One region of the Micromonospora sp. CNZ297 genome, then DNA from elsewhere that is predicted to be linked to it. Evidence: riboswitches for the same ligand, from Rfam matches in the RefSeq annotation. Region 1 holds a riboswitch; the other holds the start of a gene.

Region 1 (3,409 bases):
ATCGCCTCCCGGCAGTGGGCCTTCGGGGACGGGAGCACCTCGTCGGCCGTCAACCCCAGCAAGACCTACGCTGCGGCCGGCACCTACACCGTCTCGCTGACGGTCACCGACAACCAGGGGGCGACCGCGAGATCGTCCCAGACGATCTCGGTCACGACGGGTGGCGGCACCACCGTGCCGGAATGCAGCGGCACTGACACGCGTACCCTCGACCGCAACTGCCAGCGCAGTGGACGCTCCGCGACCGCGGGCAACTACGACTACCTGTACATCTACCTGCCCGCCGGCGTCAGCACCCTCACCATTGCCGTGGCCGGCGGCACGGGCAACTGCGATCTCTACTACAGTCCGTCGAGCTGGGCCACCACCAGCAACGCCACCCGCTCCTCCGCCGGGGCCGGCAACACCGAGTCGCTGGCCATCCCCAGCCCGGCCGCCGGCTACCACTACATCAGCCTCTACGGGAAGACCGCCTGCTCTGGCACCACGGTGAGCACGCGCTACTGAACCACATGTGATGGGTATGAGTTCGCCGCCCGGCGGGAGTTGCCGGGCGGCGCGCCCGCCTGGCCTGTGGCCGCCGCGCCGCCTGCGGCCGCGTGCATAATCTCGGTCATGGGCATCGATGTGCGCCACCTGCGGGCGATCAGTGCCATCGCCGAGGCCGGAAGCGTGACCGGCGCCGCCGCCCGCCTGGGCCTGTCACAGCCCGCGCTGACGGCCCAGGTGCATCGGATCGAGAAGACGGTCGGTGGGCCGCTGTTCGTCCGAAGCCGTACCGGTATGCAACCGACCGAACTCGGCAAGCAGGTGCTCCAGCGCGCCCGCGTCGTGCTGGCCGAGGTCGACGCGCTCGTCGAGGACTTCGGCGACCGGCACCCTATTCCAGGTTTGCTCCGACTCGGCACCGTCCACATCGCCTGCGCGGGCAGCCTCGTACGCCACGTCGCGGAAGCGTTCCCGGATCCGGAGATCGCGCTGCAGATAGAGCCGTCCTCGCGACTGTTGGTGGAGGCGCTCACCCGAGGCCAGTTGGATGCCGCGTTGCTGGGCATCCTTGAGGGCTTCGAGCTGCCGATCGGTCCCACGCTCACCAGCCGGCCACTGATCCCCCGTTACCCGATCTTCGTCGCCATGTCCGCCTCCCACCCGCAGTCCCACCACGAGCAGGTGCGGCTGGCCGACCTGAGAAACGAATCGTGGGTGTGTCCGCCGGGGCCGGACGACGGCTCACTCGCCTCGCTGCGACGGGCCTGCCGCGCCGCAGGTTTCGAGCCGAAGATCCGGTACGAAGCGCCGAGTGGCGCCGCGCACCCACTGGTGGCCGCCGGAGACGGTGTCCGGCTGGTCGACCCGACCTGGGCCCCGGCCGCCGGGACTCGGGTGCTGCCGCTGCGCGGGGAGCCGCAGTTGCTGGCCAGGCTGATGGTCGTCTGGCGGCGCGATGCGCTGACCTCTGCACAGAGCAGCGCTTTGTTCCAGGCCATCACCCGGGCCTACCTGGATCACGTCAACGACAACGCTGCCTTCGCCCGATGGTGGCGGGCCAATCCCCACGCCCATCCCGCAGCGTCGTAGCGATCCGACGGCGATATATAGGCATCAGCTATGGGCAGGATGATGTTGACGCGGTATGTGCCGTCACCTAACCTGCGAATGGCCCACAACTACATAGACACCATTCGAACCTGCACGGGAGAGACTCCGTTCATTCGGAGCGCCGAAGGAGCAAACTCCCAAGAAACTCTCAGGCCCCATTACCGTGCAGGCGAGGTGACTCTGGAAAGCAGACGACCGTCGTCTCACCCACGGTGCAAGCCGCTGACGCAGCGGTGAAGCTCTCAGGTCAATGACAGAGCGGGAGGCAACCGACCGTTCGACGCCGCGTGCGTCGGGACGAGGAGCGCCCCCGTGCACCAGGACCCTGCGGCTCTGCTCCGCTCACCTCTGCATGCATCACATATAGGACACGGAGCTCGATTCACCGACTTCAGCGGCTGGCGGATGCCCCTTCGCTACGGAAGCGAGCTCGCTGAGCACCGCGCCGTACGCGAACAGGCCGGCCTCTTCGACCTCAGCCACATGGGGCAGCTCGAGGTATCGGGGCCGGAGGCCCCGACAGCACTGAACTACGCTCTGGTCGGGCACCTGTCTGCCGTACCGATCGGTGGCGCGCGCTACACCATGCTCTGCGACGCCGCCGGCGGGGTGCTGGACGACCTCGTTGCCTATCGCCTCGCATCGAACCGGTACCTGCTGGTCGTCAACGCCATCAACACACGCGTCGTACATGCGGCCATCAGGACCCGTTGTGCGGACTACGCGGCCTGGGCCGCCGACCGCACGAACGAGCGGGCGATCATCGCGGTGCAGGGGCCGCGCGCCGCCCCCATCGTGGAAGCCCTGACCGGTACGGGACTCACCCGGCTCCGCTACTACACCGCAGCGCTACTGGACATCGACGGTCGTCCAGCCGTCGTCGCTCGTACCGGCTACACCGGCGAAGACGGCTTCGAACTGCTCGTACACGCCGAAGACGCGGTGCGCACGTGGGAAGCAGCGCTTGTGGCCGGTCGGCGTCACGGCTTGACGCCCACAGGGCTGGCGTGCCGCGACACCCTCCGCATCGAGGCTGGAATGCCGTTGTACGGCGCAGAGATCGGCCGTGACGTCACCCCGTTCGATGCCGGGCTGGGGCGGGTGGTGTCCTTCGTCAAACCAGGCGACTTCGTCGGACGAGCCGCGCTGGCCGAGGCCCACAAGAGCGGCGTTACCCGTCGGCTCGTCGGCCTCGTCGCGTCCGGGCAGAGAATTCCCCGAGCGGGCCAGCAGGTGGTGACGCTGACCGACGACGGCCATGGTGCTGATCCGGTCGGCCTCATCACAAGCGGCACCCCTTCACCCACATTCAAACGGCCGATCGCGATGGCCAGCATCCGTGCCGGCACCAGCGACAGCATCCGGCTGGCCGTGCAGATCAGGGGGACCACCGAGCCGGTCGAGATCGTCCCTCTTCCGTTCTACCGTCGTCCGCGGTGATCCGCGGCCATTCCTTGCGAGGGTTCAGCGTCATGAACGTACCGGAACACCTGAAGTACAGCCTCAACCACGAGTGGGTCAACGACTCGGTTCAGCCGGCCGAAGTAGGCATCACCGCGTTCGCCGCCGAAGCGCTGGGTGATGTCATCTATGTGCAACTGCCCGAGCCGGGGAGCCACCTGACTGCCGGTGACGTGTGTGGAGAGGTCGAGTCCACGAAGTCGGTCGCGGAGCTGTATCTCCCGGTCAGCGGAGAGGTCGTCGCCGTCAACGAGGCGGTCATCGCCAATCCGGGCCTGATCGGCGCCGATCCGTACGGCAAAGGCTGGCTCCTGCGGGTCCGGCTGGCGCAGATGCCTTCCCTGATGTC
Region 2 (3,409 bases), on a different contig from region 1:
CAGCACCGTCACGTCGAGGTCCCGCGCGGCGACGTCGTCCTCGGCGGCCTTCTTGGCCCGCAGGTACGCCGCCCACACGTCGTCGGTGCCCTCGGCGGGGGCGGTGTCCACGCCCATGGAGGAGACCAGCAGGTAGCGGCGTACCCCGGCTCGTACGGCGGCGTCGGCGAGCAGCACGGCGGCGCCGCGGTCGACGGTGTCCTTGCGGGCGGCGCCGCTGCCGGGTCCGGCGCCGGCGGCGAACACGACAGCGTCGGCGCCGGCCAGGTGGGCGGCGAGGGTGTCGACGTCGGTGTGTTCCAGGTCACACACGACGGGTTCGGCGCCGGCGGCGCGCAGCGCGGCGGCGTGGTCGGGGTTGCGGATCAGTCCGAGCGCGGTGTCTCCGCGTCCGGCCAGTTCCCGCTCCAGCAGTTTGGCGATCTTTCCGTGCCCTCCGGCGATGACGACGCGCATGGGCTCAACCTAGCCCGCCTGGCCGCACCCCGCCGCGCGACCGCCGTACGGGTGGGAGGTGCGGGGTCCGGCGAGGGAGCATGGACGGGTGAGTGAGGCGTTCGAGGAGTTGACGCGGCTGGTGGCCGCCGGTGACGTGGTGGTGCTCAGCGGCGCGGGCCTGTCCACCGAGTCGGGCATCCCGGACTACCGGGGGCCCAGTGGCGCGGCGCGCCGGCACACCCCGATGACGTACCAGGAGTTCACCCGGGATCCGCTGGCCCGGCGGCGGTACTGGGCGCGCAGCCACCTGGGCTGGCAGACCATCGCCCGGGCGGCGCCCAACGACGGGCACCGGGCGGTGGCCCGGCTGCAGGACGCCGGGCTGCTCGGCGGGATCATCACCCAGAACGTCGACGGGCTGCACACCGCCGCCGGCGCCACCGGCGTGATCGAGCTGCACGGCCGCCTCGACGAGGTGACGTGCCTGGACTGCGGTAACGCCACCGGCCGCGACGAGCTGCACCGGCGCCTGTCGGAGGCGAACCCGGGCTTCGACGCGCGGGTGGCGCGTGTCAACCCCGACGGCGACGTGGACCTGCCCGACGACGCGGTGACCGGGTTCCGCACCGTCGACTGCGGGGTCTGCGGCGCCGGCATGCTGAAACCGGACGTGGTGTTCTTCGGTGAGACGGTCCCCGCCCCGCGGGTCGCGGACTGTTTCGCGCTCGTCGAGCGGGCCCGGGCGCTGCTGGTGCTCGGGTCGTCGTTGACGGTGATGTCGGGGCGGCGGTTCGTGCTGCGGGCGGCCCGCCACGGCATCCCGGTGGCGATCGTCAACCAGGGCGTCACCCGCGGCGACGGGTACGCGGCGCTGCGCCTGGACGCGCCGCTGGGCGCGACGCTGTGCGCGCTGGCCGACCGGGTGGCGGCGGCGCCGGCGCCGGTGTGATCAACCCCCGGGACATGAGCCGGAAACACGCCCGCTGGTAGCGTTGGGGGTGCCGGTACCACCCACGTGGGAGAGACCGTCGATCCGACGGCGCCGAAGGGGCAGATTCTCCCCGGAACCTCTCAGGCAAAAGGACCACGTGGGCAGGCGCTGTGGAGCGCGTCAGCGCGACTCAGGGGGAGGCCGACCCGTCGACCTCGCCCCACCAAGGAGCGCAGCGCATGACCGCAGAGCAGTTCGCCGACCGGCACATCGGTCCCGGCCGCGACGACGAGCGCCGGATGCTGGACACCGTCGGTTACGGCTCCGTCGACGAGCTGATGGACGCCGCGATCCCCGAGGTGATCCGCTGGCACGGCACCCTGGACCTGCCCGCCCCGGCCAGTGAGCGGGAGGCTGTCGCCGAGCTGCGCGCCCTGGCCGCCCGCAACACCGTCGCCGTGTCCATGATCGGCCTGGGTTACCACGGCACGCACACCCCGGCGGTGATCCGCCGCAACGTGCTGGAGAACCCCGCCTGGTACACCGCGTACACGCCGTACCAGCCGGAGATCAGCCAGGGCCGGCTGGAGGCGCTGCTGAACTTCCAGACCATGGTCACCGACCTGACCGCCCTGGCCACCGCGAACGCCTCGATGCTCGACGAGGGCACCGCCGCGGCCGAGGCGATGACGCTCGCGCGCCGCGCGTCCAAGAGCAAGAGCCCGGTGTACGTGGTCGACGCCGACGCGTTGCCGCAGACCGTCGCGGTGATCGCCAGCCGCGCCGAGCCGCTCGGCATCGAGGTGCGCGTGGTCGACGTCGAGCGTGACGAGCTGCCGGCGGAGTTCTTCGGCCTGCACCTGCAGTACCCGGGCGCCTCCGGCGCGGTCCGCGACCACCGGGCGCTTGTCGACGCGGCGCACGGCGTGGGCGCGCTGGTGACGGTCGCCGCGGATCTGCTGGCGTTGACGCTGCTGCGCCCGCCGGGCGAGATCGGCGCCGACATCGCCGCCGGCACCACCCAGCGGTTCGGCGTACCGATGGGCTTCGGTGGGCCGCACGCCGGTTACCTGGCGGTGCGCTCAGGCCTGGAGCGGATGCTGCCCGGCCGCCTCGTCGGGGTGTCCCGCGACGCCGACGGCAACCCGGCGTACCGGCTGGCGTTGCAGACCCGTGAGCAGCACATCCGCCGGGAGAAGGCGACCAGCAACATCTGCACCGCCCAGGTGCTCCTCGCGGTGATGGCCGGCATGTACGCCGTCTATCACGGCCCGGACGGGCTGCGCGCCATCGCCCGGCGTACCCACGAGGCGGCGGCGCGGCTCGCGGCCGGGCTGCGCGCCGGGGGCGTGCAGGTCGCGGAGGTCGCGTTCTTCGACACCGTCACCGCGACCGTGCCGGGCCGGGCCGCCGAGGTGGTCGCAGCCGCCGCGGCGCGCAACGTGAACCTGCGGCTGGTCGACGCCGACCGGGTCGGCGTCTCCTGCGACGAGACCACCACGCCCGCGCACCTGCAGGCGGTGTGGGGGGCGTTCGGCGTCGACGGGTTCGACGGCGACACCGACGCGGCCCTGCCCGACGGGCTGGCCCGCACGTCGGACTTCCTCACCCACCCGGTGTTCCACAGCCACCACTCGGAGACGGCGATGCTGCGCTACCTGCGCCGCCTGGCCGACTTCGACTACGCGCTGGACCGCGGCATGATCCCGCTGGGGTCGTGCACGATGAAGCTCAACGCCACCACCGAGATGGAACCGATCACCTGGCCGGAGTTCGCGCACCTGCACCCGTTCGCGCCGGACGAGCAGACCGCCGGGTACCGGGAGCTGATCGCGCAGCTGGAGGGCTGGCTGGCCGAGGTGACCGGCTACGACGCGGTCAGCGTGCAACCGAACGCCGGGTCGCAGGGTGAGCTGGCCGGGCTGCTGGCGATCCGCGGCTACCACCGGGAGCGCGGCGAGGGCCACCGCGACGTGTGCCTGATCCCGTCGTCGGCGCACGGCACGAACGCCGCGTCCGCCGTGATGGCCGGCATGCGGG

Evidence for each region. Region 1 has a riboswitch for glycine ahead of gcvT (glycine cleavage system aminomethyltransferase GcvT). Riboswitches for the same ligand answer to the same signal wherever they lie in the genome.
Region 2: linked by a shared signal. The riboswitch ahead of gcvP (aminomethyl-transferring glycine dehydrogenase) and the one ahead of gcvT (glycine cleavage system aminomethyltransferase GcvT) in region 1 are both predicted to bind glycine.

The regions. Positions count from the first base shown of each region.
Region 1 covers NZ_VISU01000056.1:2,537-5,945, reverse strand. Annotated here, with positions in the region: gene FB454_RS34540 (collagenase) at 1-507, shown strand, start outside; gene FB454_RS34535 (LysR family transcriptional regulator) at 616-1,578, shown strand; glycine riboswitch at 1,684-1,773, shown strand; gene gcvT (glycine cleavage system aminomethyltransferase GcvT) at 1,912-3,039, shown strand; gene gcvH (glycine cleavage system protein GcvH) at 3,072-3,409, shown strand, end outside.
Region 2 covers NZ_VISU01000013.1:28,784-32,192, reverse strand. Annotated here, with positions in the region: gene FB454_RS21785 (NAD(P)H-binding protein) at 1-456, opposite strand, end outside; gene FB454_RS21780 (NAD-dependent protein deacetylase) at 545-1,387, shown strand; glycine riboswitch at 1,445-1,535, shown strand; gene gcvP (aminomethyl-transferring glycine dehydrogenase) at 1,609-3,409, shown strand, end outside.